3 regions of the Streptomyces sp. AB3(2024) genome follow, and region 3 is predicted to be linked to each of the others. Evidence: riboswitches for the same ligand, from Rfam matches in the RefSeq annotation. Region 3 holds a riboswitch; each other region holds the start of a gene.

Region 1 (10,999 bases), on a different contig from region 3:
GTCGACGGGGGCGTTGATGTCGGAGACGGTGCGGTAGGCCCGCACGCCGTCCAGCAGGTCCCCCTCCATGCCGGGGGCGCGGGCCTCGTTGACGGCGTAGAGGTGTCCGTGGAAGCCGCCGTCGCGCAGGTTGCGCAGGGCGGCGGAGCCCACGCCGGATCCGGAGCGGCTGACGCCGACCACCGCGACGGAGCCGGGGGCCAGCAGGCGCTGGACGGACCGGGCCTCGGCGCGCTGCTCACGGGCCCGCTGGACGGCGAGGGACTCGGCGGTGGGTTCGAGGTCGAGGGTGAGGTGGACGGAGCCGTCCTCGAAGCTGCGCTTCTGCTGGTAGCCGACGTCCGTGAAGACCTTGATCATCTTGGTGTTGGCGGGCAGCACCTCGGCGGCGAACCGGCGGATGCCGCGTTCGCGGGCCACCGCGCCGATGTGCTCCAGCAGGACGGAGGCCACCCCGCGGCCCTGGTGGGCGTCCTGTACGAGGAAGGCCACCTCGGCCTCGTCGGCGGGCGCGGAGGCGGGACGGCCGTCGGGGCCGATGCGGTCGTAGCGGACGGTGCCGATGAACTCCCCGCCGATGGTCGCGGCGAGGCCCACGCGGTCGACGTAGTCGTGATGCGTGAAGCGGTGCACGTCGCGGTCGGAGAGGTGGGGATGGGGGGCGAAGAACCTGTAGTACTTCGACTCCTCCGAGACCTGCTCGTAGAAGCTGACCAGCCGGCCCGCGTCCTCGGTGGTGATGGGGCGGATCCGGGCGGTGCCGCCGTCGCGCAGCACGACGTCCGCTTCCCAGTGGGCCGGGTACGAGGGGTCCGACGCAGTGGTCATGGAGCCACCCTAAGGGGCGATGCGCGCCGGTGGACGGGCGTGCCCGACGGGTGGGACCGCGTGCGCGCGGCGAATCCGTCACACCAGGGCGAACCAGTGCAAGCTGGGGAGGGTCGAACGGCGGTGGATCCGGGTCGGACGTCGGTCCGGGCAGTCCGGGTGTCGTGAGAGACTGGTCTAGACAACCGTAAGAACCTGAAGGGCATCACCATGGCAGAGCGCCGCGTCAACGTCGGCTGGGCCGAGGGCCTGCACGCTCGTCCCGCCTCGATCTTCGTCCGCGCGACGACCGCTTCCGGCGTCCCGGTGACCATCGCGAAGGCGGGCGGCGACCCCGTCAACGCCGCTTCCATGCTGGCTGTCCTGGGCCTGGGCGCCCAGGGCGGCGAGGAGATCGTGCTCGCTTCCGAGGCCGATGGCGCGGACGTCGCGCTGGACCGCCTCGCGAAGCTGGTCGCCGAGGGCCTTGAGGAGCTCCCGGAGACCGTCTGACCCTTCGGGTCCGGTGCCGGTGAAGCCGCAGTCCCCCCACCCCGGGGACTGCGGCTTCAGTGTTTTTCCGTCCCGGCCGATCGCACGCGTCCGATCGCACGAATTCCGGCCGGACGAATTCCGGCCGCAGGAATTCGGCAGGGCGCGGCAGAGGAATTTTCGGACAGCACGACGGCCGACGGAAATGCGCACGGCGGGAAAAGCGGGCATGCCGCATTCGCCGGCCCGGCATACCCTTTTGTATACGCGGCGCTTGTTAATGCCGGCCGCTCGCCGTGTGTACGGCAGGTTGCGAAGTCCTCACCCTCGGCCGGTGCGCCGCTGCCGCCCGCTCCGCGTGCAGCGCGGTGAGGGCCGCGGCCCGCTCCGCGTCCCCGCGCGCCACCGCGTCGACGATCGCCCCGTGCTCCGCCCAGGAGTCCACGGGCCGCGCCGGGGGCTCCACCACGTACATCCAGGCGATCTTGCGCCGGGTCTGGGTCAGCAGGGCGATCAGCCCGGGGCTGCCCGAAGCCTGGGCCAGGGTTTCGTGGAACCAGCCCCCCAGGGCCCGCAGGTCCTCCCCCTGCGCCTTGCGGGCCCGCTCCCGGCCCAGCCTGACCAGGCCGCGCAGGACCTTCAGGTGGGCCTCGGTGCGCCGGCGGGCCGCCCGTGAGGCCGCCAGCGGCTCCAGCAGCATCCGCAGCTCCAGGAGGTCGGCGGCCTCCTGGATGCTCGGCTCGGCCACGCAGGCGCCGGCGTGGCGCCGGGTGGTGACGAAGCCCTCGGACTCCAGGGTGCGCAGCGCCTCGCGGACGGGGACCCGGGAGACGCCGTAGCGGCGGGCGAGCACCTCCTCGGTCAGCCGGCCCCCCGGCCCGAAGAAACCGGAGACGATGTCGTCGCGGATCGCTGTGCATACCGCGTGCGCAGGAATACGCAAGGCCGGACCTCCGCTGGATTCACCGCCGGCACCGTCGCCGGATTCTTGACCGTGCTGCGACTCTATTGCAGCACACGATAATTTCCGATGACGGCCCGATATCCGAAACATTTCACTGCGGAGGGGGACGCGAAGAAGGCCCCGGCTCGGAGAGCCGGGGCCTTCTTCGTACTGCGGAGGTGCGCGGTGCGTGCGGTCAGACGCCGACGCCGTGCTGGCGCAGGTACGCCAGCGGGTTGATGTCCGTGCCGTACGTGGCGCCGGTGCGGGCCTCGAAGTGCAGGTGCGGGCCGCTGGAGTTGCCCGTGGAGCCCGACAGGCCGATCTGCTGGCCCGCGGTGACGCTCTCGCCGACGGAGACGTTCAGCGAGAGCAGGTGCCCGTACTGGGTGTACGTACCGTCGTTGTGCTTGATGACGATGTTGTTGCCGTACGCGCCGCCCCAGCCCGCCTCGACGATGGTGCCCGCGCCGACGGCGTGGACCGAGGTGCCCTCGTCCGCGTGGAAGTCGATGCCCGTGTGGCTGCCGGAGGACCACATGCCGCCACCCGCGCCGTACTGGGTGCTGACGTAGGAGCCGTCGACGGGAGCCACGAAGGTGTTGAGGCGCTTGCGGGCCTCCTCGCGGGCGGCGCGCTCGGCGGCCTCGCGCTCGGACTTCTCCTTGGCCTCGGCGGTCCGCTTGGCCTCGGAGGCGCGCTGCTTGGCGTCGGCCTCGGCCTGCGCCTGGGCTGCGACGGCCTCGGCGGCGACCTGCTGGGACTCGGCCTGGACCTCGATGTCGTCCTGGAGGCCGTCGGCGACGACGACCGCGCTCTGGCCGGTGTCCTCGACGGAGGGCGCGCTGTTGTCCGCGGCGAAGGCCGGGGCTGCGACGGCGGCGACCACACCCGTGGTGGCGAGGGCGGCTATGCCGGCGTAGCCGGCGGTCTTGCGGCTCAGACGGCTGGAACCACGGTGCTTGCCGGGAGCGGCGGTACGACTGCCAAACGCCATGAAGGGGCTGGTCCTTTCCTTCCCTCTCGCCTACCGGGTTAGCTGACGGGTTCGGAGCAGGAAGGTCTCCTACGGGCCCCTCTTGCGAGGTGGTCCGATTCACCCCAGGGACACATGTGGGTCCCCGGCTCCCCAGGCTCGCGCCTGACGGGGACTCGGCGATCGCTGCCCGGTGCCGCGGGTGCGGCGCGCACAACTGACGGACAGCAAGGGCGACGCTAGGCGGATCATCAGTCGATCGCCAAACAGACGAGCGCTTTTGTTGCGTACGCCACACCGCATAACCGCAACCACGGCTGCAAAGCAGACAAAAGGGGCCCCGACGGTGTCACCGCCGGGGCCCCTGTCACACCCCGGTGCCAGAGCGGCCCCGAAGCCCGAACACCGATGCCACGGAAGTCAGTTGGTGACGACGGTGACCTCACCGATGCCGAGCGCCCGCACGGGCTCCTCGATCTGCGCGGCATCGCCCACCAGGACCGTGACGAGCCGGTCCACCGGGAACGCGCTCACGACCGCCGAAGTGGCCTCCGCCGTACCGGTTTCGGCCAGCCGGGCGTACAACCGCGCCTGGTAGTCGTCCGGCAGCTCCTGCTCCACCTGGTCGGCGAGGGTGCCCGCGACGGACGCCGCCGTCTCGAACTTCAACGGGGCCACGCCCACCAGGTTCTGCACGGCCACGTCGCGTTCGGCGTCGGTCAGGCCCTCCGCGGCCAGCGTGCGCAGCACCTTCCAGAGGTCCTCCAGCGCCGGGCCGGTGTTGGGGGTGTCCACCGACCCGCTGATGGCGAGCATCGAGGCGCCCTTGCCGTCGGCGGTGGAGCGCAGCACCTGGCCGAAGGCCCGCACCCCGTAGGTGTAGCCCTTCTCCTCGCGCAGCACCTTGTCCAGGCGGGAGGTGAGGGTGCCGCCGAGGCAGTACGTGCCGAGCACCTGGGGCGCCCAGACGATGTCGTGCCGGTCGGGACCGATCCGGCCGATCAGCAGCTGCGTCTGGACCGCTCCGGGCCGGTCCACGATGACCACGCGGCCGGTGTCGTCGGCCGTCACGGGCGGAACCGGCAGCGGCTCGGCGGAATTCCCCGTCCAGGTGCCCAGGGTGTCGGCCAGCACGGCGTCCAGGTCGATGCCGGTCAGGTCGCCGACGATCACCGCGGTGGCGGTGGCGGGGCGCACGTGGGCCTCGTAGAAGGCGCGTACGGCCGCGGAGTCGATCCGCGCGACGGTCTCCTCGGTGCCCTGGCGGGGGCGGGACATGCGCAGGGTGGCCGGAAAGAGCTCCTTGGAGAGCTGCTTGGCGGCACGGCGCTGCGGGTTGGCCAGCTCGTGCGGGATCTCGTCGAGCCGGTTGCGCACCAGGCGGTCGACCTCGTTGTCGGCGAAGGCGGGTGCGCGCAGCGCCTCGGCGAGCAGGCCGAGGGCCTTGTGCAGGCGGGAGGCGGGCACCTCCAGCGAGACCCGCAGGCCGGGGTGGTCGGCGTGCGCGTCGAGCGTGGCGCCGCAGCGCTCCAGCTCGGCGGCGAACTCCTCCGCGGAGTGCTTGTCGGTGCCCTCCGACAGGGCGCGGGCCATGATGGTGGCCACCCCGTCGAGGCCCTCGGGCTCGGCGTCCAGCGGGGCGGCGAGGTTGACCTCGACCGCGACGACCTGCTGGCCCGGGCGGTGGCAGCGCAGCAGGGTCAGGCCGTTGGCCAGGGTGCCGCGCACGGGGGCCGGGAAGGCCCAGGGCTTGGCCTCGCCGGCCTGCGGGCGCGGGTGGAAGGTCATCGTGACGGCTGCGGTGTCGCTCACTGCTCCGCCCCCTCGTTCTCGTCGGACTCGTCGGAACCGGGCAGCGGCTCGTAGACCAGCACCGCGCGGTTGTCGGGGCGCAGCCGGGCCGCGGCCACGGCCTGCACTTCCTCGGCGGTGATGTCCAGGACCCGCTGGACGGCGGTCAGCGCCAGCTGGGGGTCGCCGAACAGCACTGCGAAGCGGCACAGTTCGTCGGCCCGGCCGGCCACGGTGCTCAGCCGGTCCAGCCACTCCCGCTCCAGCTGTGCCTGGGCGCGCTCCATCTCCTCGGCCGTGGGGCCCTCCTCGGCGAACCGCGCGAGCTCTTCGTCGACGGCCGCCTCGATGGCGGGTACCTCGACGCCGCTGGAGGTCTTGACGTCCAGCCAGCCCAGCGAGGGCGCGCCGGCCAGGCGCAGCAGGCCGAAACCGGCCGCCACGGCGCTCTGGTCACGGCGGACCAGGCGGTTGTGCAGGCGGGAGGACTCGCCGCCGCCCAGTACGGTCAGCGCCACGTCGGCGGCGTCGCACTCGCGGGTGCCGTCGTGCGGCAGCCGGTAGGCGGCCATCAGCGCGCGGGCCGGGACCTCCTCGACGATCTCCTCACGGAGCTGCCCGCCCATGACCTCGGGGAGCGAGCCGTCGCGCGGCGGCTGCTTGCCGTCGTGCGCCGGAATGGTGCCGAAGTACTTCTCGACCCACGCGAGCGTCGTCTCGGGGTCGATGTCGCCCACGACCGACAGGACGGCGTTGTTGGGCGCGTAGTACGTACGGAAGAAGTTGCGCGCGTCCTCCAGGGACGCGGCGTCCAGGTCGGCCATCGAGCCGATCGGGGTGTGGTGGTACGGGTGGCCCTCGGGGTAGGCGAGGGCGGTCAGCTTCTCGAAGGCGGTGCCGTACGGCACGTTGTCGTAGCGCTGGCGGCGTTCGTTCTTGACGACGTCGCGCTGGTTCTCCATGGACTCCTCGTCCAGGGCGGCCAGCAGCGAACCCATGCGGTCCGCCTCCAGCCACAGGGCGAGCTCCAGCTGGTGGGCCGGCATCGTCTCGAAGTAGTTGGTGCGCTCGAAGCTGGTGGTGCCGTTCAGGGAGCCGCCGGCGCCCTGGACCAGCTCGAAGTGCCCGTTGCCCGCCACGCTCGCCGAGCCCTGGAACATCAGGTGCTCGAAGAGGTGAGCCAGACCGGTCCGGCCCTTGACTTCGTGGCGCGAGCCGACGTCGTACCAGAGGCAGACGGCGGCGACCGGGGTGAGGTGGTCCTCGGACAGCACCACGCGCAGGCCGTTGGCCAGCCGGTGCTCGGTCGCTGTCAGGCCGCCGGAGCCGGCCTGAGCTGTGGCCGTGTGACCCATGGGCATGTGGTCCCTTCGATCGCGATGCAGAGATTTCTGTCAGACCTGCCACTGTATGCAAGCGCGTCGGCCACCGGAGAAGTTCCCGGGTCCCGCCCCCGGACTCCGTCCGGGGTGTCCCCGGGGTCGGAGTCGGCGTTGTCGGTGCCTCGGGCCACAATGGTCCGCGTCGACACCCGCCCGGACGGACCCGTCCGGGCACCCGTACACCCCGAACCTTGGTTAAGGAGCCGCGCAGCGATGGCCCGCCGCAGCACGAAGACCCCGCCGCCGGAGGACTTCGAGGAGAAGATCCTCGACATCGACGTCGTCGATGAGATGCAGGGCTCCTTCCTTGAGTACGCGTATTCCGTGATCTACTCCCGGGCCCTGCCCGACGCCCGGGACGGCATGAAGCCGGTGCACCGGCGCATCGTCTACCAGATGAACGAGATGGGCCTGCGCCCCGACCGCGGGTACGTCAAGTGCGCCCGTGTCGTCGGCGAGGTCATGGGCAAGCTGCACCCGCACGGTGACGCCTCGATCTACGACGCCCTCGTGCGCATGGCCCAGCCCTTCTCGATGCGGCTGCCGCTGGTCGACGGCCACGGCAACTTCGGCTCGCTCGGCAACGACGACCCGCCGGCCGCGATGCGTTACACCGAGTGCAAGATGGCCGACGCGACGTCGCTGATGACGGAGTCGATCGACGAGGACACCGTCGACTTCACCGCCAACTACGACGGCCAGGAGCGCGAGCCCGTCGCCCTCCCCGCCGCCTACCCGAACCTGCTGGTCAACGGCGCCTCCGGGATCGCCGTCGGCATGGCCACCAACATGGCCCCGCACAACCTGGGCGAGGTCATCGCGGCCGCCCGCCACCTGATCCGCTACCCGGAGGCCGACCTGGAGGCGCTGATGCGCTTCGTTCCGGGCCCCGACCTGCCCACGGGCGGACGGATCGTGGGTCTCTCCGGGATCAAGGACGCCTACGAGAACGGTCGCGGCACGTTCAAGATCCGCGCCACCGTGGCCGTGGAGGACGTGACCCCGCGCCGCAAGGGCCTGGTCGTCACCGAACTGCCCTTCACGGTCGGTCCCGAGAAGGTCATCGCGAAGATCAAGGACCTGGTCGGCTCGAAGAAGCTCCAGGGCATCGCCGACGTCAAGGACCTCACCGACCGCTCGCACGGCCTGCGCCTGGTCATCGAGATCAAGAACGGCTTCCACCCGGAGGCCGTACTGGAGCAGCTGTACAAGCTGACGCCGATGGAGGAGTCCTTCGGCATCAACAACGTCGCGCTGGTCGACGGCCAGCCGCTGACGCTGGGCCTCAAGGAACTGCTGGAGGTCTACCTCGACCACCGCTTCGAGGTCGTGCGGCGCCGCAGCGAGTTCCGCCGCGGCAAGCGGCGCGACCGCCTGCACCTGGTCGAGGGCCTGCTGGTGGCCCTGGTCGACATCGACGAGGTCATCCGGATCATCCGGGACAGCGACAACTCCGCACAGGCCAAGGAGCGCCTGATGGAGCGCTTCTCCCTGAGCGAGATCCAGACCCAGTACATCCTCGACACCCCGCTGCGCCGCCTCACCCGCTTCGACCGGATCGAGCTGGAGTCCGAGCGCGACCGGCTGACGGGCGAGATCGACGAGCTGACCGGGATCCTGGACTCGGACAGCGAGCTGCGCAAGCTGGTCTCCAGCGAACTCGCCGCCGTCGCGAAGAAGTTCGGCACCGAGCGCCGCACCGTGCTGCTGGAGTCGGCGGGCACGGCGGTCGCCGCGGTCCCGCTGGAGGTCGCCGACGACCCCTGCCGCGTGCTGCTGTCGTCCACCGGTCTGCTGGCCCGTACGGCCAACGCCGAGCCGCTGCCCGAGGAGGAGGGCGGCTCCCGCGCCAAGCACGACCTGATCGTCTCGCAGGTGGCCGCCACCGCGCGGGCCGACGTGGGCGTGGTGACCTCCTACGGGCGCCTGCTGCGGCTGTCGGTGATCGACCTGCCGCAGCTCCCGGACACCCACGCCGCGCCGAACCTGGCGGGCGGTGCCCCGGTCGCGGAGTTCGTCTCCGGGCTGGAGGCCGACGAGACGGTGATCTGCCTGATCTCGCTGGACGAGTCCTCGCAGGGTCTGGCCCTGGGCACCGAGCAGGGCGTGGTCAAGCGGGTCGTGCCGGACTACCCGGCCAACAAGGACGAGCTGGAGGTCATCACCCTCAAGGACGGCGACCGGATCGTCGGCGCGGTCGAACTGCGCACCGGCGAGGAGGACCTGGTCTTCATCACCGACGACGCCCAGCTGCTGCGCTACCCGGCGGGCCAGGTGCGCCCGCAGGGCCGCCCGGCGGGCGGCATGGCGGGCATCAAGCTCTCCGAGAACGCCAAGGTGATCCACTTCTCGGCGGTGGACCCGGCGCGGGACGCCGTGGTGTTCAGCGTGGCGGGATCGCACGCCACCCTGGACGACTCGGTGCGCTCCGGCAAGCTCACCCCGTTCGACCAGTACCCGCGCAAGGGGCGCGCCACCGGTGGTGTGCGCTGCCAGCGGTTCCTGAAGGGCGAGGACCTGCTGGTGCTGGCCTGGGCCGGCAACGCCCCGGTCCGCGCCGCCTCGGCGAACGGCACTCCGGCCGCACTGCCGGCGGTGGACCCGCGCCGCGACGGCTCGGGCACCGCACTGCCGGCCGATGTCCGGGCACTGGCGGGCGGCGCGCTGTAGCGGCGGGTGCGGGGGGGGGGGGGGGGGGGGGGGGGGGCCCGGCCCCCCCCCCCCCCCCCCCCCCCCCCCCCCACGACCCGACTACTGTTTTCCCCGTACACGCGGGTGGGGGGAGAACAGAGCCGATGAGTCGTCGGTCGAGCGGATTGATCGGGGTCTGGGCGGAGGCCCAGCGGCAGCAGCAGCGGACGCAGTTGATCCAGCAGCGCGAGGCCGAGCGCCGGCAGCGGGCCTACGAGCGGGACGTCGCCCGGGACCGGCGTGAGCAGCAGGCCGCCTACAAACAGCACCGCGAGGCCGAGGCCCGGCGGCGCACCGAGCAGCTCGAAGCCGAGGTCGCCGCCCTGCAGGGGCTGCTGGCCGCCGGCTGCCGGGCACCGGCGTTCCGGATGGCCTCCCTGGTCCGCGACGAGCGGCTCGAAGCCTTCAACCCCGGCACCCTCGCCCACCCGGTGCCGATGCCCCAGCTGCACCAGTTCCAGCAGCAGAGCAGCGGCTGGACCCTCGGCTCGGGGCGTCGCGCCCAGGCCGAGCGGGAGGCCCACGACCGGTACACGCAGGCGTGGCAGGCCGCGCACGCCGCGGAGCAGGAGCGGCTGCGGCAGCTGGCCGCGTACCGGCAGCAGTACGACCGGTGGGCGGCGGAGCAGCTCGCCGGGATCCGCCGCCACAACGGCGGTCTCACCGAACTGGCCGACGCGCTGCGCGCGGGTGATCCCGAGGCGGCGGTGGAGTACTTCTCGGCGGCGCTGTACGCCTCCACGGCCTGGCCCGAGGAGCTGCCCCGCCAGGTCTCGGCGGCGTACGACCCGGCGGCGCGGCAGCTCGTGCTGGACTGGGAGCTGCCCCGGTACGAGGCCGTGCCGGAGACGAAGTCCGTGCGGTACGTGGCGGGCACGGACCAGGACAAGGAGACCGCCCGGCCGGCGACGCAGCGCCGGGCGCTGTACCGGGACCTGCTGGCCCAGTGCGTGTTGCTGGTGCTGCGCGAGGTGTACGCGGCGGACGAGTTCGGGGCGCTGGAGTCGGTGGTCGTCAACGGGTTCGTGGACGACCACGATCCGGTGACCGGCCGGGAGGCACAGCTCGTCCTGACGACCGTGCAGGCCCCGCACTCCGCCTTCTCCGGACTGCGGCTGGAGCAGGTGAGCGCGGTGGACTGTCTGACGGACGGCCTGCGCGGGCAGTTGTCGGCGCGGCCGGACCAGCTGACGGCCGTACGGGCGAGCCGCAGGCCGGGCGAGGTCGGCGGCGCCGGCGGGGTCGTCAGCCACGGCGGGCACGCGGACGGCGGGGAGGAACCCGACCTCTTCGTAATGGACCCGATCGCCTTCGAGAACCTGGTGGCGGAGCTGTTTCGGGCGATGGGCATGGAGGCGGTGACCACGCAGCGGTCGGGCGACGGCGGTGTGGACGTCGAGGCGCTGGACCCGGCCCCTATCCGGGGCGGGCGGATCGTGGTGCAGGTCAAGCGCTACCGGAACACGGTGCCTCCGACGGCCGTGCGTGATCTGTACGGCACGGTCCAGGACAAGGGGGCGAACAAGGGGGTGCTGGTCACCACCGCGTCCTTCGGGCCCGGGTCGTACACCTTTGCCAACGGCAAGCCGCTGGAGTTGGTTCCCGGGGCCGAACTGGTCGAGCTGCTGCACCGGTACGGACTGCGGGGGCGGCTGGGCGGGAGCACCCGGGAGGCCGCCGTACCGGCTCCGCGGGGAACGCGGCGGGACGCGGGGGCGGCTGCGCGGGGGGCGGATCCGGCCGCCGACACCGTCCCGGCCCTGCCCCTGGAACCGCCGCCCGTGGCGGCCGACCGCAACGTGCTGGGGATGTACTGGTCCGGCCGGGTCGCGCTCGACGTGTGCGCGCTGGTCTGCGAGGGCGACCGGGTGCTGAGCGAGGACCACTTCGTGTTCTTCAACAACCCGCGGACCCCGG
Region 2 (8,441 bases), on a different contig from region 3:
CGCGCAGCTCCTGCGCGAGCAGCCAGAACTCGTCCACCCCGGCCGGATCGGTGGCCGCCGGCGGACCGCTCGGCCCTCCGCGCACCGGCCGTCCCGGACTCTCCCCCCGCTCCAGCCGCTCGGCGGCCGTCCGCAGCTCCTGCCGGCCCCGCACGCTGGAGCGGCGCAGGGCCTCGCAGCGGTCGCGCACGGCCTTGGCCGCCCGCTGCGCGCCGAGCAGGGCGCAGGCGAGGGCGCCGACGACGAGCAGGGCGCAGCCGGTGAGGACGGGCCACAGCCGGGCGTCGCGCGCCCCGGCGCCCCCGCCGAGCTGGAGGGTGAAGATGACCGCGGCGGTGCCGCTGAGCCCGGCGGCGAGCGTGGGCAGTACGGCGGCGCGCAGCAGCTGGGGGCGTATCTGCCGGCCGGGTCCGGTGACAGCGTGGCTCGACGGGGCGTGGCGGGCGGCGCGGAATCCGGACATCGGCGTCCTCGGTACGTGGGGCCCGGCCACCGGCGGTCCCGGGGCCCGGTATTGATCACCGGATACCCACGCTAGACCGCATGCTCCCGCCCCTGACGCCCAGTTGGGGAACTTCGGCGGGCTGCTTCCCGCTCCCGATGGAGCGCTCGTACGAGAGGCCGAATGCGCCGGGAGCGCGTACCCCGGCACGGCCGGGGGGGGCGTACGCCGCCCGGCCCGCGCTCCCGACGAACCCCGGGAGCCCGGGCGTCCGACCGGCCCCCGGGCCCCACGGTCCGCTACGCCCCCACGGCCTCCGGCTCGCCCTGTCCGGCCGGTGCCGGGGCGACGGGAGCGGCCGCGGGCCGCGCCCGTACGGAGGTGGCCGTCACCGGGGCCGGGGGCGCGGCCACGAAGGGGCGCCACCAGGCCTGGTCCGGGGCGTCGGCCGCGCCCGGTTCGAAGGGCTGGCCCGGGATCGGCAGGGCGACGGCCGCCCCGGCCGCCCCCGCGGCGGCGACGGTCCCCTCGCCGGGCTCGTCCCACGGGTGCGGGGCCAGGTTGAAGGTGCCCCAGTGGATCGGCAGCATCGTCCCGTGCGGGAGTCCGCCCTGGAGGTCGAGGTGGGCCTGGATCCCCTCAGCGGGGGTCATGTGGATGTCCGGCCAGTACTCGGAGTAGGCGCCGATCTGGATCATCGTCGCGTCGAAGGGGCCGTGCGCGGCGCCGATCTCCTTGAAGCCGGGGAAGTAGCCGGTGTCCCCGCTGTGGAAGATCCGGTGTTCCCCGCCCGTCACGACCCAGGAGGCCCAGAGGGTGAACTGCTGGTTGCGCAGCCCGCGGCCGCAGAAGTGGCGGGCCGGGGTGGCCGTGAGGGAGAGACCGGCGACCTCGGTCGTCTCGTTCCAGTCGAGCTCGCGCAGCCGGTCCGGTGCCACTCCCCAGCGCTCCAGGTGCGCGCCGACGCCGAGCGGGACGGCGAAGACGGTGTCCGTGCCGGCCAGTGCCTTGATGGTGGGCAGGTCGAGGTGGTCGTAGTGGTCGTGGGAGATCACCACGACGTCGACCTCGCCGAGGGAGGCCAGCGGCACGGGGACCGGGTGCAGCCGCTTGGGCCCGGCGAACGGGAAGGGGGAGCAGCGCTCGCCCCAGACCGGGTCGAAGAGCACCCTGCGCCCGTCGATCTCGGTGAGCACGCTGGAATGCCCCATCCAGGTCAGACGCAGCCCGCTGACCGGCGGTTTCCCCAGCTCGGCGAGGGTGGTGGGGTACACCGGGATGGGGGCGCCCGGGTTGCGCCGTACCCGCTGCTCCTTGTGGAAGTAGATCTTGGCGAACTCGACCATCGACCCGGAGGGCCTGGTCCGTGCGCCCACGGGGTTCTGGAAGACGCCGTCGGCGAAGTTCGGCGAGCGCAGGATCCGCTCCAGCCGTGCGCCGGAGGGGTCCGCGCCGAAGGCTTCGGGCCGCAGGGCGCGCAGCCGGGGACGCAAGGGAAGGGAGCCGGTCAAGGCACCTCCAAAGGTGCAGGACGGTGGGACGGTCTACGACTACGACCATCCCAACGCGCACCGGCCCCCGAGGATTCCGCGTACGGCCCGCGTGTCGGCCGGATCTCCCGGCCGACCTCCCCCCGGGCCCCTGCGCCGGCCTCCCGTGCCGGTCTCCCGGCGGGCGCCCCCGGCAGCCCTTCCCCCACGGGTCCGCTAGAGCGGCAGCAGGTCCGGGCGCTTGGCCTCGACGTGGTCGCCGGAGGACTCGCCGCGCAGCCGGCGGCCGATCCAGGGCACGAGGTGCTCGCGCGCCCACTGGATGTTGTCCCGGGTGACGTCCACCGATCCGCGCGGCGGGGTGGGCGGCCACGGCTGGTCCGGGTCGGCGGGGACCTCGTAGCCGAGGACCTGTGCGGCGCGGAGCGCGACACGGGTGTGGCCCTCGGGCGAGAGGTGCAGCCGGTCGCCGTCCCAGGCACGGCGGTCCTGCACCGACTTCAGCGACCAGAGGTCGAGGACCGGGCAGTCGTAGCGGTCGGCGATGGCGCGTACGTGCGCGCTGTACGTCGCGACCTTGCCCCGCAGGTGCTTGAGGACGGGGACGCCCCGGGTGTCGAAGCCGGTGGTGATCATGACGAGGCCGACGGCCCCGGTGAGGTCGGCCACCGCCGCCTCGAACCGTTCCGCCACGTCGTCCGGGTCACTGCCCGGCCGGATGATGTCGTTGCCGCCCGCACAGAAGGTGACCAGGTCCGGGGCGAGGCCCTTGGCTCTGGGCACCTGTTCGGCCACGATCTGGTCGAGGAGCTTGCCCCGCACCGCGAGGTTCGCGTACCGGAAGTCGTGCTCGTCGCGCTGATCGGCCAGGAGGACGGCGAGCCGGTCCGCCCAGCCGAGATAGGAGTCCCCGGGTCCCGGGTCCCCCACGCCTTCGGTGAAGCTGTCCCCGATCGCCGCGTACGAGCCGATGGTCTTGAGGTTCGTCTTCGTCGCTGCCACGGGACGACATCCTTCACCCCCGTCACCAACCTACGCCAACGTAATGAGGGGTTGACGGACCGTGATCTATACCACGCGGGGGATAAGGAATAAGTACACGTGGGGCCGGGACCCCCCTCAGGTCCCGGCCCCGCGCGTGTCCGTGCCGCTGCCGCGGCTCCCGTCAGACGTTCACGCCCTTGGAGCGGAGGTAGGCCAGCGGGTCGATGTCCGAGCCGTAGGACGGGCCGGTGCGGATCTCGAAGTGGAGGTGCGGGCCCGTCACGTTGCCGGTGGCGCCGGAGAGGCCGATGCGCTGTCCGGCGGTGACGCTCTGTCCCACCGAGACGGACAGCTGGGAGAGGTGGCCGTACTGGGAGTACTTGCCGTCGGCGTGGCGGATGACGACCTCGTTGCCGTACGCGCCTCCCCAGCCTGCGGAAACCACCGTGCCCGCGCCGACCGCCTTGACGGTGGTGCCGGTGCTCGCGATGAAGTCGACGCCGGTGTGGTAACCGGAGGACCACATGCTGCCGCTCTGGTGGTACGGGGTGGAGGTGCCGCCGTCGACCGGGGCGACGAAACCGGAACCGTTCGCGGGGGCCGCGGAAGCAGCGGGGGCCGCGGGCGCGGGGGGCGCCGGGCTCCGGTCGGGGGTCTTGGCCGCCGGTCCGCGCGAGGCACCGGACTCCGGTGCGGGGGTCGCGGCGGCGCCGTCGGCGGTGCCCCCGCCGGCCGCGGACGGTGCCTCGTCGGCCGCCGGAGTCCCGCTGGAGGATTCCTCGGCCGCGGCCTCAGGAGCCTTCGGCGCGGGGGTCCCGGCGCGGCCGCCCAGGGTCAGCCGGAGGCCCGGGTGGATGAGGGAGGGGTTCGCGCCGACGGCCTCGCGGTTGTCCGCGTAGAGCCGCTCCCAGCCGCCCTGGAGGTGGCGCTCCGCAGCGATCTTCGACAGGTAGTCGCCCGGCACGACGGTGTAGACGGCCTGAGCGGCGGAGGGGGCCGAGGCCGGAACGGCGACGGGGGCCCGGAGGGCCTGGGGCACCTGCGCGGGCGGAGCGGCCGGGGTGGCGGCGTGGGCGCCGGCGGCGACCGTCAGCGGCAGCGCGAGGGCGGCGCCACCGGTGCCGGCCACGGCGAGGCCGCGGGACAGGGAACGGGACTTCGGACGGCGGTGCTTACCCTTTGCGGGCATGACGAATTCCTCTCCGGCGCCTGCGAGGTGAGCTGTCGGGTTCGGACTGGAGATGTCCGGCCGCACCCGTGGAACACGCGTACGGCTTCACCCCGAGCCGCCCGGAAATGATCCGGAACGGCGACTTACCTGGTTCCCCCGCTCCTGCCGCGCGCGTCGATGGTCGGGTGCGGTTCCCGGGTGGCGGCAGGATGAGGCGGTCCACCCGGATCGATCGCGAAGGTAATCCAGCGGGAGTGCGCACAACAAGCCGTGAATTCCCTGACGGAATAGCAGGAATGAGGGATCAACGGAATTCCCGTCACCCTCCGTCCATTCCCCCGCGGCAACAGCCGCCCTGGCAAGGGAATTCGGATTTCGCGATCAGGCACGGACGGTCACCGTATGATCTGGCTCACGGGGCCTGGCGCGATCTCGCCTCCACCCATGGCAAGTTGTTCCCAACCAGAGCAATTCGGACACGCAGGACACGCGGAGGAGCGCACATGACCCAGCAGATACCCCAGCCCCCGCCGAGCGGCCCGGAGCCGGAGCACGGGCTCTCCGGAGTGCGCAATTTCCGCGACCTGGGCGGCCTGTCGACCGCCGACGGACGGAGGGTCAGGCCAGGACGACTGTTCCGAAGCGGACATCTCGCACATGCCACCGAAACCGATACGGAGTTCCTCGAATCCCTCGGGCTGCACACCGTCTTCGACTTCCGCAACGGAGCCGACCAGGCCCTGGAGGGCCCGGACGTCGAGCTGGCGGGCGTGCGCAACGTGAACATCCCGCTGTCGGATCCGGCCGACGGGCGGGAGTTCTGGAAGATGGTCCGCGACGGGGACCTCGCCCGGCTCCGCACCGTCCTGGGCGACGGCAAGGCGGCCACCCGCATGAGGGACTCGTACCGGACGATCATCCGCACCCGCACCGCCGAGCACGGCCGGGTGGTGCACGCGCTCGCCGAGGACAGCGTCCCGGCGCTGATGCACTGCGCCGCGGGCAAGGACCGCGCGGGACTGTCGATCGCCGTCACCCTGCTCGCCCTGGGCGTCCCGCGCGACGCGATCGTGGCCGACTACCTGGAGTCCAACGCCCCGCACAACCGCTACCGCGTCCGGCGCGGCGGCGACGCGCCCGAGGACCGCTCCCCCGAGGTCATGGAGCTGCTGGCCCCGCTGTTCGAGGCGCGCGCCGAGTACCTGCTCGCGGCGTTCGACACCATCGACGGCCGGTGGGGCGGGGTGGACGGCTACCTCGCCGAGGGCCTCGGCCTCGCGCCCGCCACGCTGGACCGGCTGCGCGACCGGCTCCTCGCCGACTGAGGCCCGGCAGGGGCCGTGGCGGGGGCAGTGCGGCGGGGGCAGTGGCGGGGGCAGTGGCGGGGGCAGTGGCGGGGGCAGTGGCGGAGGCCGCCGCACGGCCCCCGCCGCACGCTCGGCGGTTCGCTGCTCAGCGGTTGCCGACCGCCTGCTTGACCAGGGTCCTGCCGAAGTCCCACATCAGGCCGCCCCCGCCGTGCGCTTCGTCCATGACCTCACGGAACGCCCCGACGAACCGGTCCACGTCCCCTTCGTCCACGATCAGCGGCGGGATGAGCTTGATGACCTCCAGATGGTCGCCGGAGACCTGGGTCAGGATCCGGTGCCGGTTGAGCAGCGGCGCCACGACCATCTGCGCGAACAGCCCCTTGCGGGCCGCCTGGAGCACGGCCCAGCGGCTGCGCAGCCCCAGGGAGGACGGCCGGCCGAACTCGATGCCGATCATCAGGCCGCGCCCGCGCACCTCGTGCAGCAGCTCGTACTCGTCCACCAGCGCCGCGAGCCGCCCGCGCAGCAGGTCGCCCGTCGCGCGGGCGTTGGCCACCACCCGCTCGTCGTCCATGACGGCGAGGACCGCCAGCCCCGCCGCCATCGCCTGCGCGTTGGAGCCGAAGCTGGCGGAGTGCACCAGCACCCGGTCCATGGAGGAGTAGACCTTCTGGAAGATCCAGTCCTTGCCGAGGGTCGCCCCGACGGGGACGTAGCCGCCGGAGAGGGCCTTGGCCACGCACACCAGGTCCGGTTCCACGCCCGGCTCGTGCTGGTACGCGTAGAAATCGCCCGTCCGGCCGAGGCCGGTCTGGACCTCGTCCGCGATGAGCAGCGCCTTGTGGCGGTGCAGCAGTTCCTGTGCGGCGCGCAGGTACCCGGGCGGGGCGGCGAGCACGCCCTTGCCCTGGACCGGCTCGACGATCAGGGCGGCGACGTCCCCGCGCCGGAGCTCCGCCTCCAGGGCGTCCAGGTCCCCCATCGCGATCTTCGTGTCGGGCAGCAGCGGGGCGAAACCATCGCGGAAGCCGCCCTCCCCGTTGACCGACAGCGAGCCCGTGGTGAGCCCGTGGAAGGCGTGGTCGCAGTAGAGGATCCTGGGCCGGCCGGTGGCGTAGCGGGCGAACTTCAGGGCGGTCTCGACGGCCTCGGTGCCGCTGTTCCCGAAGAAGACCCGGTCCAGGTGGGGGCTGTGGCCGAGGAGCTTCTCGGCCAGCAGTCCGGGCAGCGGCTGGCAGTCGAAGCGGGTCAGGTCGGCGAGCTGGGCGTCCAGCACGTCGTGCAGGGCCCGGCGCACGACGGGGTGGTGCCGGCCCAGGCCCATCACGCCGAACCCGGCCAGCATGTCGAGGTAGTCGTTGCCCTCGTCGTCCCAGAAGTGGGCGCCCTCGGCCCGCACGTAGACCTTGTCGAAGCCGATGGTGCGCAGCATCCGGGGCAGCTGGTGGTTGAGGTGGCGGGCGTGCAGCTCGTAGCGCTCCCCGCCGCGCTCGGCCAGCAGCGCGGTGAGGTCGAAGCCCTTGCCCCCTCCGGGCGCGGACGTCATGACGAGGCGGCCCGGTTGCCGCCGATCGTCTCCCGGGCCGCGCGCAGGGACTCCTTGAGGGACCCCATGGTGGCGAGGACGGCGGTGGGCTCGTAGCCGCAGTGCGCCATGCAGTTCGCGCAGCGCGGGTCCTTGCCCCGGCCGTACTTGCTCCAGTCGGTGTCCTCGATCAGCTCCCGGTACGTGGGCACGTAGCCGTCGCTCATCAGGTAGCAGGGGCGCTGCCAGCCGAAGAGGGAGTAGTTCGGAATGGCCCAGGCGGTGCAGGGGAAATCCGCCTTGCCTTCGAGGAAGTCGAGGAAGAGCGGGGAGTGGTTGAGCCGCCAGCGCAGCCGGTTGCCTCCGGCGAAGGCCTTCTTGAAGAGTTCCCGGGTCTGTTCGACGCCCAGGAAGTGTTCCTGGTCGGGTGCCTTTTCGTAGGCATAGGCGGGCGAGATCATCATTTCGTCGACCTTGAGGTCGTCGTTGAGGTAGTTCAGCACCTCGATGATCGTCTGGGGTGTGTCGGTGTTGAAGAAGGTGGAGTTGGTGGTGACCCGGAATCCGCGGCGCTTGGCCTCCTTGATGGCCGCCACGGCTTCGTCGAAGACTCCTTCCTTGGCCACGGATTCGTCGTGGCGTTCGCGCAGCCCGTCGATGTGGACGGCGAAGGCGAAATACGGGGAGGGGGTGAACTTCTCGATCTTCTTGCGGAGCAGCATCGCGTTGGTGCAGAGGAAGACGTATTTCCGCCTGGCCACGAGCTGCCGCACGATCTCGTCGATCTGCGGGTGCATCAGGGGCTCGCCGCCCGCGATGGACACCATCGGGGCGCCGGACTCCAGGACGGCGCCGACCGCCTGGGCGACGGGCATGCGCTGCTTGAGCACCCCCGCCGGATGCTGGATCTTCCCGCACCCCTCACAGGCCAGGTTGCACGCGTAGAGCGGCTCCAGCTCGACGATCAGCGGGAACTTCTCGCGCTTGCGGAGCTTCTGTTCGAGAAGATAGGTCCCGACCCTGATGGACTGTCGCAACGGCATGGCCATCTGGCTCACCTCCTGGGGAGCAGCAACGAACGGTGCCAGTCATGGAACGCGGGCCGTACGGCACGCAGCACGCGGAAGGCCGATATTCCACCGCGCACCGTGCCGATACGGACGAGCTCGTGCTCCGGAGCGTCCACGATCACCCGGACGGCCGCAAGGGGACGGTCGGCGCCCCCGTGTGCGGTCCACAGGGTGGCCGCGGACTCCATGTCGACCGCGATGGCACCGGTGGCGCGCAACTGCGCGCGCTCCTGCCCGCGGACGACGTGGTCGGATCCGGTCAGTGCGCCGAGGTGCACGGTCCGGCCGGGCACCGCCCGGGCCAGTGCCTCGGCGAGGAGGGCGGTACCGGTACAGGCGACCACCCCGCGCGGGTCCCTGGTCTCCTCGGCGACGACCAGGTCGCCGGGGTGCATCCCGGGAACGAGGCCGGCGCAGAAGCCGGTCGCCAGGACGGCGGCCCGCTCCAT
Region 3 (10,999 bases):
AGTGCCTCCGGGGCCAGCCGGCCGGTCCGGTCCACGCCCTGGCCGAGCCGGACGACCGTCATCCGGCGGTCCAGCTCGACCAGCTCACCGGTGGCCGGGTCGCAGTCCGCGACGAGGAGGCGGATGGAGTTCGTACCGCAGTCGACGGCCGCGACCCGGGTCACGCGTCGGCCTCCGCCTTCTTCTCCCCGCACGGGGTGACGCAGGCGCCCTTGGCCCACCACTCGGGCAGCATCGCCAGGGCCTCGTCGCCGAAGGGGTTCACGCCGGGGCCCGCGGCCAGCGAGTGGCCGACGAGCACGTGCAGGCACTTCACCCGGTCCGGCATGCCGCCGGCGCTGGGGAAGCCCTGGAGCACCTCGATGGCGTCGCGCCGGCGGATGTAGTCCTCGTGCGCGGCCCGGTAGGCGGCGGCGAGCTCCGGGTCCTCGGCGAGCCGGGCCTGCATCTCCTTCATCACGCCGTTGGCCTCCAGCGTGCCGATCGCGGAGGCCGCGCGCGGGCAGGTGAGGTAGTAGAGCGTGGGGAAGGGGGTGCCGTCGGGGAGGCGCGGGGCGGTCTCCACGACGTCCGGCTGGCCGCAGGGGCAGCGGTGCGCGATCGCGCGCAGCCCGCGCGGGGGGCGGCCGAGCTGCTGCTCGAACGCCTCGATGTCCTCGTCGTTCGGCTCGGTCCGGTCGGTCTGGGGCGGGGGCGTCTGCATGCCTGGAGGAAGTCTCTTCGTTCTCGTGGGTGGGTGCGGGACGGGGCGGTGCGGGGACGGGCGGGCGGGCTCAGTCGCCGGGGCGGTCGGCCTTGTCGACGCCGTCCCAGACGTTGGAGTACCAGGGGCGGTCGGATCCCGACTCCCCGCCGCGGCGGTGTTCCGCGGCTCCGGAGCCGGGGTCGGTCATGATGTAGCCGACCTCCCCCGGACGCAGGAAGTGCAGGTGCCTGCGCGCCTGCTGCTCCGCGTAGGCGGGGTCCTGCCAGCGGGCCTTCTCGTCCCGGAGCTGGTCGAGGCGCTTGCGCGCGTCGGCGGCGGCCCGCTGCTGGTCCGCGATCTCCGAGCGCTGGGAGACGTACTGGCGCATCGGATACGCGAGGGCGACGACCAGGGTACAGAGGACGAGCACCAGCAGGGCCGCCCGGCCGGTGAGCCGGCTGCGCCGGATGTGCCGGCGGGACTGTGAGCGGTAGACGTGGGCCGCGGTGCGCTCGCCGAGCTCCTTGAGCCTGGTCGCCGTCGAGAAGGTGGAGAACCGATCCCGGTTCCCGGCCATGGTCCCGCCTCCCCTGGTGCGTACTACGCAATACGTCCCCGCACACGGTACGGGACCGAGTGCGGGGACGTACGGAGGCCAGCGCCGAGAGGCGGTGATTAGCCCTTGAAGCGGGGGAAGGCAGAGCGGCCCGCGTACACCGCGGCGTCGTCGAGGATCTCCTCGATGCGCAGCAGCTGGTTGTACTTGGCGACGCGGTCCGAGCGGGCCGGGGCGCCGGTCTTGATCTGACCGCAGTTCACGGCGACGGCGAGGTCGGCGATGGTGACGTCCTCGGTCTCGCCGGAGCGGTGCGACATCATGCACTTGAAGCCGTTGCGCTGGGCCATCTCGACGGCGTCGAGGGTCTCGGTCAGCGAACCGATCTGGTTCACCTTCACGAGCAGGGCGTTCGCGGAGCCCTCCTCGATGCCGCGGGCCAGGCGCTCCGGGTTGGTGACGAAGAGGTCGTCGCCGACGATCTGGACCTTGGCGCCCAGGCGGTCGGTGATGGTCTTCCAGCCGGCCCAGTCGTCCTCGAACAGCGGGTCCTCGATGGAGACCAGCGGGTACGCCTCGACGAGCTCGGCGTAGTAGTCGGTCATCTCGGCGGCCGAGCGGGACTGGCCCTCGAACTCGTACTTGCCGTCCTTGTAGAACTCGGACGCGGCGACGTCGAGCGCGAGCGCGATGTCCTTGCCCGGGGTGTAGCCGGCCTGCTTGATGGCCTCGATGATGAGGTCGAGCGCGGCGCGGTTGGACTCCAGGTTCGGGGCGAAGCCGCCCTCGTCGCCCAGGCCGGTGGAGAGGCCCTTGGTGTGCAGGACCTTCTTGAGGGTGTGGTAGACCTCGGCACCCCAGCGCAGCGCCTCGGAGAAGGACTCCGCGCCGATCGGGGCGATCATGAACTCCTGGATGTCGACGTTGGAGTCGGCGTGCGACCCACCGTTGAGGATGTTCATCATCGGAACGGGCAGCAGGTGCGCGTTCGGGCCGCCGAGGTAGCGGAAGAGCGGCAGGTCCGAGGCCTCGGACGCGGCGTGCGCGACGGCGAGGGACACGCCGAGGATGGCGTTGGCGCCGAGGGAGCCCTTGTTGTCGGTGGCGTCCAGGTCGAACATGGCCTGGTCGATCAGGCGCTGCTCGGTGGCGTCGTAGCCGACGAGCTCCGGGCCGATCTGCTCGATGACGGCGAGGACGGCCTTCTCGACACCCTTGCCCATGTAACGGTTGGGGTCACCGTCACGGAGCTCGATGGCCTCGAATGCACCGGTGGAGGCGCCGGACGGAACGGCAGCACGGCCGGTGCTGCCGTCGTCGAGGCCCACCTCGACCTCGACCGTGGGGTTGCCTCGGGAGTCCAGGATTTCCCGGGCTACGACGACGTCGATGGACGGCACGAGCATCTCCTTCTGGGATGTGACGCTGGATGTGCGGTGGCGGGTGGCCGTGGGACGGCCTTGCCGACTAGAGCCTAACCGGCTCCGGGCACTGGGCCGGTCGCCGCCCGGGTCCTGGGACGAAAAAGGGCCCGAATACCCCTCTTCCCTGACATAAGACCCTCACCCGTTCGCCCTCGGCGGTATCCGCCGCAGGTCGGCGGCAGTGCACAACACACCGCCGCCCGGCGCGTGGAAGACGCGCCGGGCGGCGGGAAGCACTACGGGCCGGGCCCGGTGATGCGGTGTTACGAGGGAGTTCAGCTGAGCTTCAGCTTCTGCCCCGGGAAGATCATGTCGGCGTCGTCGACGATGTCCTTGTTGAGGTCGAAGAGCTTCTCCCAGCCGCCCTTGACGCCGTTGGCCTGGGCGATGGTCCCGAGGGTGTCGCCCTCCTTGACCTCGTACGAGCCGTTGCCGGTCTTCACGGTGCCGGCCCCGGGGGCCTCGGCCTTCGGGGTGGACGGCTTCGCCGGGGCGGGCTTGGACGGGGTCCAGTTGCCCGAGCCGGAGCCGGACGCCTTGGTCTCGGTGTCGGCCTTCGGGGTGGAGGGCTTCGCCGGGGCGGGCTTCGCCGGGGCCGGCTTGGTGTCCGGCTTCGGCTTCGACGGGGTGGTGGTCGAGCCGCCGCCGTTGTACGCGGAGTTGGACAGGCCGACGCCGCAGGACGGCCAAGCGCCCTTGCCCTGGCCCTTGAGGACCTTCTCGGCGATGGCTATCTGCTGGGACTTGGAGGCCTTGTTGGCCTGCGCGGCGTACGCCGTGCCGCCGTACGCGGCCCACGTGGAGGACGAGAACTGCAGGCCGCCGTAGTAGCCGTTGCCCGTGTTGATGGACCAGTTGCCGCCGGACTCGCAGGAGGCGACCTTGTCCCACTCGCTGACGGTGGCGGCGCTCGCGGAGCCCGCGGCCATCAGCGGGGCGGCGACGGCGACACCGGCGACACCGGCGAGCGTGACGATGCGGACGGCCTTGGAGCCGCGACGGTGCTTGCCCTTGCCGGAAAGCAGCATGGAGTTCTCCTCACCGACGCCTTCGAGGTGAGCTGTCGGGTTCGGGCGGATGAGTTGCCCGGTCACGTGTCGAGCACGTGGCTTAACCCCTAGCCGTTCGCGGCCGTCTCTCAACGGCCCTTCCCGGCGCCTACCTTGGTTCCCCCGCTCCTGCCTTCGGCGCTTGACGCGACGACTGTTCCCTCCGTCCGCCGGCAGGATTCGGCGATGCGGTCGAAGGAGCCCGCGGTGGCGAGCGATTCAGAAGGTAGGCAGGTCTCTCCCCGATGTTCAACGCGCGACATCAGGGAGAAACCGGCCTACTTGCATTCCTCAAATGGGCGTTTTCGCAGGTGAGGGCGGGGTTTGTGGAAGTTCCGGAATGAGACACGCCAGTTGACCGGAAGAGACGCATGTCTCATTTGCCGATAACGGACATTCAGGCCTTTCCGGATGCCCGAACTGCCCTTATTTCTTGGTTAGATCCAGATTCTGGCCGGGCTTGATGAGGTCCGCGTCCCCGCCGATGACCTGCTCGTTGGCCTGGTAGAGGGCGGTCCAGCCCCCCTTGAGCCCCTTGGCGTTCGCGATGTCGGCGAGGCTGTCGCCCGCCTTCACCGTGTACGTGGGGTCCGGGGTGCCCGACGGCGTGCCGGGCGCGGCCGGCACCTCGACGGCAGCCGGGCCGCGGTGCTTGCCCGCGCCCTCACCCTTCTCCGCGGCCGGAGAGGCCGGGGTGACGCCGGGGGTCGTCGGAACCGGGGAGGCCGTCGGGTCCACCGGGGCGGTCGGGCTGACCGGGGCCGTCGGGGAGACCGGGGCGGTCGGGTCCACCGGGGTGGTGGGGCTGACCGGGGGCGTGGTGGTCGGCGCGGTCGGGTCCGGGTCCGGCATGACGGGCAGTCCGGTGTTCGGGCCCAGCGGGTAGTCCGGCAGCCCGCTCGGGCTCGTGGACGGGGAGGCGCCCGGCTTCGCCGGCTGCGGTGTCGGGGCCCCGAAGTCGGTGGCGCGGCCGCTCGAACTCGAATCGGGCACGGCGCTGTCCGGCCGGGTCGGGGTGGGGGCGACGGGCCCGCGGCGGTTGCCGGGGTCCACCTGCGGGGCCGGACCCTGCTGGGTCAGCCCGGCCGAGGCGGAGCACAGCGGCCACGCCTGGGGGCCCTGGGAGGCCAGTACGGTCTCGGCGACCGCGATCTGCTGGGAGCGGCTGGCGAGGTCGGGGCGCTCCGCGTAGGCGAGTCCGCCCGCGTTCTTCCACTGCTCCAGGCTGAACTGGAGGCCGCCGTACGCCCCGCTGCCGGAGTTGGCGCTCCAGGTGCCGCCGCTTTCGCAGTCGGCGACCTTGTCCCACGTGGCGGTGTCGGCTGCGCTCGCGTTCGTGGCGGCGAGCAGCGGCAGGGCCAACGCGGAGCCGGTGACTCCGGCGGTGACGACCAGGGCTGGTACCTGGCGGGGGCGTCTGTGGCGGCCGTTCCCGGGAAGCATGTGGCTGCACCTTTCGCATAACGGCGGGGTAACGGCAGAACCTAGCCGCCTTCGAACGGATGTCACAAGTTCGGGCCGGGGCTGACTTCCGGTCAGCCGATCGGTTTCCGCCGCCGGGTTGCCGGACCCCGGTGTTTCAAGGTGTGAAGCGGACGGGGAGGGTGCGCAGGCCCCGCATGATGAGCCCGCCGCGCCAGCGCAGGTCCGTAGGGGGAACGGCAAGTTCCAGATCCGGCAGACGCGTCAGCAAAGTCGCGAGCGCCGTCTGGCCTTCGAGACGGGCGAGGGGGGCGCCGAGGCAGTAGTGGATCCCGTGGCCGTATCCGAGGTGCTGATTGTCACTCCGGGAGAGGTCGAGGGTGTCCGGGTCTGCGAACCGGGCGGGGTCGCGGTCGGCCGCCGCGAGGACCACCAGGACGGGATCCCCGACGGCGACGTCCTGCCCGCCGAGGGTCAGCGGCTCGGTCGCGAAGCGCCAGGTGGCCAGTTCCACCGGCCCGTCGTAGCGCAGCAGTTCCTCGACGCCGGTCTCCAGGAGGCCGCGCTCCCCCGCCGCGAGGGAGTCCTGCAGGCGCGCCCGCTGGTCCGGGTTCACGAAGAGGGCGTGCAGGCCGTTCCCGATCAGGTTGACCGTGGTTTCGAAGCCGGCGAACAGGAGGATGAAGGCCATGGCGGTGGCCTCCGTCTCCGTCAGGTGGTCCCCGTGGTCGCTCGCCCGGATCAGGTCCGAGATGAGGTCATTGCCCAGATCATCCCGCTTGCGGTGGATCAGTTCCCCGAGATAGGTACGGATCTGCTTCACGGAACGGGCCACACCGCCGCGCGGTCCCCCGCCGTGCCGGATCATCATCCCGGCCCAGTCGCGGAAGTCGTCCTGGTCCTCGCGCGGTACACCGAGCATCTCGCAGATGGCGTAGATGGGGAGCGGGAACGCGAACTCATGGATGAGATCGGCCTCCCCGCGCTCCGCGTCGCCCGCCTTCTCGACGATCCTGTCGATCAGGTGGTCGGTGAGCTCCTGCACGCGCGGGGTGAACTCGGCGACCCGGCGCGGGGTGAACGCCTTCGACACCAGCCGCCGCAGCCGGGTGTGGTCCGGCGGGTCGATGTTCAGCAGGTGCGTCATCAGCTCCGCCTTGCGCTCCCCCGGGATCCCGGTCTTCCCCTTGGCGTGCGCGGGTTCCGCGTGGTGTGCCGGGTTCTTGCTCAGCCGCTGGTCGGCGAGGGCCTGGCGGGCGTCGGCGTAGCGGGTCACGAGCCAGGCCTCGACCCCGCTGGGGAGCTTCGTGCGGTGCACCGGGGAGTGCTCGCGCAGCCAGGCGTAGGCCGGGTAGGGGTCGGTCGCGAACTCCCAGTCGAAGAGGGTCGGCCCCTGGGAGGGGGAACCGTCGGCCGCGGGAGTGGAGGTCTGCTCATGCACCTGACGACGTTATCCCGGCCGGAAGCCGCGATCCCATATGGGCGGTTCGTCGCGGCTGTCCGTAGATGGCCCATCGCTTGACCTCGGCTTCCACGACATTCCTACTTTCGGATTTGTGGACGTGAGGATCTTGAAAAGCAGTTTCGCGGTGGTGGAGAGACGGGCCGAGCACGCGGTCAAGTTCTTCTACTCCCACCTCTTCTGGCACCACCCCGGACTCCGCGCCCTCTTCCCTGCCTCCCCCGAGGAAATGGAGCGCCAGCGCGACCGCCTCTTCGCCGCGCTCACCCACGTCGTCGCGGAGCTGGAGAGCGAGACCCTCCTCCCCTATCTACGCGACCTCGGACGCGACCACCGCAAGTTCCTCGTCGGCCCCGAGCACTACGCGGCCGTCGGCGCCAGCCTCCTCGCCGCCCTCGCCCAGACCTCCGGCGAGGCCTGGACCCCCGTCGTCGAGAAGGCCTGGACCGAGGCCTACCAGGTCATCGCCGACGCGATGACGGCCGGCGCCGCCGTGAGCGCGGAGCCCCCCTGGTGGGACGCCGAGGTGGTGCGCCACCTGCGGTACGGAGAGGACATCGGCGTGCTCACCCTGCGCCCGCACGTCCCGCTCCCCTACCGGCCGGGCCAGTACGTCAGCGTGAGCAGCGAACGCGTCCCGAGGACCTGGCGCACGTACTCCCTCGGCAACGCGCCCCGCCCCGACACCACCGTCGACCTGCACGTGAGCCGTATCGAGGGCGGCCGGCTCAGCACCACGCTGGTCCGCGACGTCCGGCCCGGCGAGCTGCTGCGGCTCGGCGCCCCGGGCGGCGCCCTGGTGCTGCGCCGCGAGGACCGGCCCGTCACCCTCATCGCCGCCGGCACCGGGTGGGCGCCGGTCCGGGCCATGCTGGAGGACCTCGTGGCGCACCCTCCCGATCAGGACGTGCGCCTCTTCGTGGTCGCCCGGGACGGCGCACACCTCTACGACCGCCCGCTCATCGACGGGTACGCCGCCTCCTGCCGGTGGCTGTCCGTCACCTACATCACCCCCGCGCCCGGACGGCACCGCAACCAGGCCACCGGCCGGCTGGCCACCGCCCTCGGCAACCGGGCCCTGTGGCGGGAGCAGGACGTCCACCTCAGCGGCCCCGCACGGTTCGTGGAGGAGACCGCGGGTCTCCTGGAGGAACTGGGCGCCCGTCCCGACCGGCTCTTCCACGACGCCGTCCCCGCCTCCGCCGCCGCGCGGACCCGGCCCCTGGGCTTCGGCGAGTGGTTCCTGGGCCGCCCCGACCCGCACTGGCACAACCCCGCGGGACGCGCCCCGCGCGACACCCGCTGAACCGGGCGCCGCCGCCCGCCCACCGCCTGCCGTCCTACCGCCTGCCGCCCGCCGCCCTGCCGCCCGCGGACCCGGGCCGCCGGCTCAGCCGACGCCCTCGGCCACCCTGATCGCGTCCCGGTACGCGCGGGCCGCCGCGCGCAGCGCCGTCTCGGGGTCGGTCCCCGCCGCCTCGGCGCGCGCCGCCAGCGCGAGCAGTTCGTAGCCGACGCCCTCGCCACGGGGCAGTTCCACGTCGATGCCGCCCGCCCGGACCCGGCCGGCGAGCTTGGCCGCGAGCGCGAGCCCCGGCTGGCCCAGCGGGATCCCGTCGGTGACCGACTCCCGCTGCTTCTCGACCGCCTTGGTGGCCTGCCAGTGCGCGCTGACGTCCTCCGGGGAGTCCGCCCGGGCGTCCCCGAAGACGTGCGGGTGGCGGCGGACCAGCTTGTCCACCAGGTCTCCCGCGACGTCGTCGATGGAGAAGGCCGCCTCCCGGCCTTCCCCTTCCCCTTCCCCTTCTTCCTCTTCCTCTTCCCCCGCTTCCGCCCGGCCGGCCTCCTCGGCGATGCGGGCGTGGAAGAACACCTGGAGCAGCACGTCGCCGAGCTCCTCGCGCAGCGCCGCGCGGTCGCCGTCCTCGATCGCCTCGACCAGCTCGTACGCCTCCTCGATGGCGTACTTCACCAGCCCCTCGTGGGTCTGCCGGGAGGTCCACGGGCATTCGCGCCGGACCCGGTCCATCACCTGCACCAGGTCGAGCAGGCGCGCTCCGGGCAGGTCGTAGGAACCCGGCAGCAGTTCCAGGTCGGGCATGCTGACGCGGCCGGATCCGGCCAGACGCGCCAGTCCGTCCGTGAGCCGCTGGTCGCCCTCGCCGCCCGGGATCACCACGACCGTACGGCCGCCCGCGCACGCGTCGACGAGCCCGTGCGCGTCGGGCACCTCCCGCGCCACCTCCACCCCCGCCTCGCGCAGGTACGGCAGCTGCGGGTGGGCCGGATCGGCGCACAGCACCAGGTCCGCGGCGCGCAGGGTCCGCCAGGCCGGCCAGGAGAGCAGGCCGGGGGCGACCCGGTGGCTGGCGGTCAGCAGGACGATCCGGCCGGGGCCGGCACCGGCTTCGGCGGGGGCACCGGCGCGGGCATCGGCGGAGGCGGCGGGGGCGGGTTCGGCGGTGTGGTCGGTCACCCTCCGAACCTACCTCCGCCCGCGCGCGTCAGGCTCCGGCGGGGCCCGCCTGCTCGGGGCGGGTCCGCTGGGTGATCCACGGGGTCTGCTGGTCACCGAGGATGATCTGCTGCGCGTCCCAGCGGCCGTAGCGCGGGTTGACCTCGATGTGCAGGGCCTTCGCCGCCTGCCCGAGCTCGGCCAGGGCCTTGTCCTGGCTGCCGTAGTGCGCGAAGAGCTTGTCGCGCAGCAGCTTGAAGCGGGTGTCCGCCTCCAGCTGGTCCGGCGCCAGCTGCGCCTGCTGCAGCGCGGCCGCCGCGAGCTCCTTCTCCCCGCCCGCCTGCTGCAGCTGCGCCTTGCGGACCTCTTCGATCTCCCGGGTGTTCACGCTCAGGCCCGCGTCGTCGGCGGCCCGCTCCAGGACGGCGGTCTGGATCATCTTGTTGAGTTTGAGGCGCTCCAGTCCGGCGGTCGCCTCGATGAGCTGCGCACCCTGCCCGGAACGGTTCTGCGCCGTACGGACGTCGTTGACCTGGGCCTGGAGCGCGGAGGTGGTGATGCGTTCCCCACCGACGACGGCCGCCGTGCCGGGGCGCGTCCCGCCCGAACAGGCGGCCAGGAGGGGGGCCGCCGCGAGGAGGGCGGCGGAGACGGAGAGCGCTGTGCGACGGTGCAAAGGAGCCTCCAGGGCCGGGAGATTGTGCGTCGGTGCACAAGGGCCGTGCGGTGATCGATGGTATGCAGTCAGGGTGGTACGGGCCACCGCTTCGACCAACGATTCGGGGGGTGTTGGGGTGCGAGTTCACCCCCCGGCCACCGCCCTGCCCACCGTTCCTGGGATGGTCGCTCCACCATGTCGACACAGCAGCTCGCCCCGCACCGCGTCCCCGACCGCCCCGTCCCCGCTCGCCCGCGCCGCTCCGCGCGGCGGGCCGGCCTGGTGGGGGCGGCGTTCGCGGCGCTGGTCACCGTCGTGGCCGTGTGCGGCGGGGACGCCACCGCGCGGGTCTTCCCGTACGGGCCCCGCCACCGCAGCGTCAACGACCTCGGCAACCAGTTCGTGCCGTTCCACGCGCACCTGTGGGACCTGCTGCACGGGCAGGCGCGGGGCGGTCTCCTCTTCAACTGGCAGTCCGGGTACGGGACCAGCTTCCTGCCCGACCTGGGGACCTATCTGACGAGTCCCTTCGCCGTGCTGGTGGCGCTGTTCCCGCGCCAGGACATCGACCTCGCGGTGTACGTGGTCACCGTGCTCAAGACGGCGGCCGCGGCGGCGGCGATGGCCTGGCTGCTGCGCACCCAGCGGCCGGGGCCCTGGTGGGCCGCGGGACTGCTGGGGGCCTCGTACGCGCTGTGCGGCTGGTCGGTGATCGAGGCCTCCTACAACCCGATGTGGCTGGACGGGCTCATCGCCTTCCCCCTGCTGTGCCTCACCGGCGAGTGGGCGCTGCGCGGGCGGCGGCCCGTACTCGGGGTGCTGGTGGTGGCGGTGGGCTGGACCGCGAACTTCTACACGGCGTACATGGCCACCCTGGGTGCGGCCCTGGTGCTGGTGGTGCGGGTGGTGCTGACCCGGGAGGGCGTACGCGAGCGGGCCAAGGTGGTCGGGCGGGCCGCGGGGACCGTGCTGGTGGGGATCGGGCTGGCCGCGCCGGTGCTGGTGCCGCTGTTCCTGAGCTCGAAGCAGGCCTATCCGGGGTGGTCCCGCCCGTTCGGTCCGGTGCCGTGGTCCGACCTGTTCGCACGGCTGATGCCGGCGACGTACTCCTTCAACTCCCCCGCGGTGTTCGTGGGCACCGGGACCCTGCTGCTGGTCGCGGCGCTCCCCTTCCACCGGGCCCTGCCCGCCCGGACCCGGTGGTGGTGGGCGGGGCTGGTGACGGCGGTGCTGCTGTCGCTGCAGTGGGAGCCGACCCACCTGGCCTGGCACCTGTTCGCCACCCCGA

What was found. Region 3 has a riboswitch for cyclic di-AMP ahead of ACEPPI_RS27670 (transglycosylase family protein). Riboswitches for the same ligand answer to the same signal wherever they lie in the genome.
Region 1: another riboswitch for cyclic di-AMP. It lies ahead of ACEPPI_RS05640 (M23 family metallopeptidase); the one in region 3 lies ahead of ACEPPI_RS27670 (transglycosylase family protein).
Region 2: another riboswitch for cyclic di-AMP. It lies ahead of ACEPPI_RS38170 (LysM peptidoglycan-binding domain-containing M23 family metallopeptidase); the one in region 3 lies ahead of ACEPPI_RS27670 (transglycosylase family protein).

Annotation. Positions count from the first base shown of each region.
Region 1 covers NZ_JBGWAB010000008.1:58,279-69,277, forward strand. The annotation lists gene ACEPPI_RS05625 (GNAT family N-acetyltransferase) at 1-828, opposite strand, end outside; gene ACEPPI_RS05630 (HPr family phosphocarrier protein) at 1,039-1,320, shown strand; gene ACEPPI_RS05635 (GntR family transcriptional regulator) at 1,577-2,242, opposite strand; gene ACEPPI_RS05640 (M23 family metallopeptidase) at 2,439-3,239, opposite strand; cyclic di-AMP (ydaO/yuaA leader) riboswitch at 3,252-3,410, opposite strand; gene ACEPPI_RS05645 (M16 family metallopeptidase) at 3,639-5,006, opposite strand; gene ACEPPI_RS05650 (M16 family metallopeptidase) at 5,027-6,364, opposite strand; gene ACEPPI_RS05655 (DNA topoisomerase (ATP-hydrolyzing) subunit A) at 6,605-9,061, shown strand; gene ACEPPI_RS05660 (restriction endonuclease) at 9,187-10,999, shown strand, end outside.
Region 2 covers NZ_JBGWAB010000197.1:1,006-9,446, forward strand. The annotation lists partial or broken gene ACEPPI_RS38155 (sensor histidine kinase) at 1-463, opposite strand, end outside; gene ACEPPI_RS38160 (MBL fold metallo-hydrolase) at 742-1,953, opposite strand; gene ACEPPI_RS38165 (SGNH/GDSL hydrolase family protein) at 2,149-2,934, opposite strand; gene ACEPPI_RS38170 (LysM peptidoglycan-binding domain-containing M23 family metallopeptidase) at 3,098-4,105, opposite strand; cyclic di-AMP (ydaO/yuaA leader) riboswitch at 4,110-4,274, opposite strand; gene ACEPPI_RS38175 (tyrosine-protein phosphatase) at 4,591-5,412, shown strand; gene ACEPPI_RS38180 (aspartate aminotransferase family protein) at 5,540-6,943, opposite strand; gene hpnH (adenosyl-hopene transferase HpnH) at 6,940-7,971, opposite strand; partial or broken gene ACEPPI_RS38190 (1-hydroxy-2-methyl-2-butenyl 4-diphosphate reductase) at 7,977-8,441, opposite strand, start outside.
Region 3 covers NZ_JBGWAB010000087.1:12,140-23,138, forward strand. The annotation lists gene ACEPPI_RS27650 (exopolyphosphatase) at 1-164, opposite strand, end outside; gene ACEPPI_RS27655 (DUF501 domain-containing protein) at 161-703, opposite strand; gene ACEPPI_RS27660 (septum formation initiator family protein) at 774-1,262, opposite strand; gene eno (phosphopyruvate hydratase) at 1,361-2,647, opposite strand; gene ACEPPI_RS27670 (transglycosylase family protein) at 2,941-3,693, opposite strand; cyclic di-AMP (ydaO/yuaA leader) riboswitch at 3,696-3,865, opposite strand; gene ACEPPI_RS27675 (transglycosylase family protein) at 4,141-5,157, opposite strand; gene ACEPPI_RS27680 (cytochrome P450) at 5,294-6,577, opposite strand; gene ACEPPI_RS27685 (globin domain-containing protein) at 6,699-7,904, shown strand; gene ACEPPI_RS27690 (nucleoside triphosphate pyrophosphohydrolase) at 7,989-9,074, opposite strand; gene ACEPPI_RS27695 (SurA N-terminal domain-containing protein) at 9,103-9,729, opposite strand; gene ACEPPI_RS27700 (YfhO family protein) at 9,907-10,999, shown strand, end outside.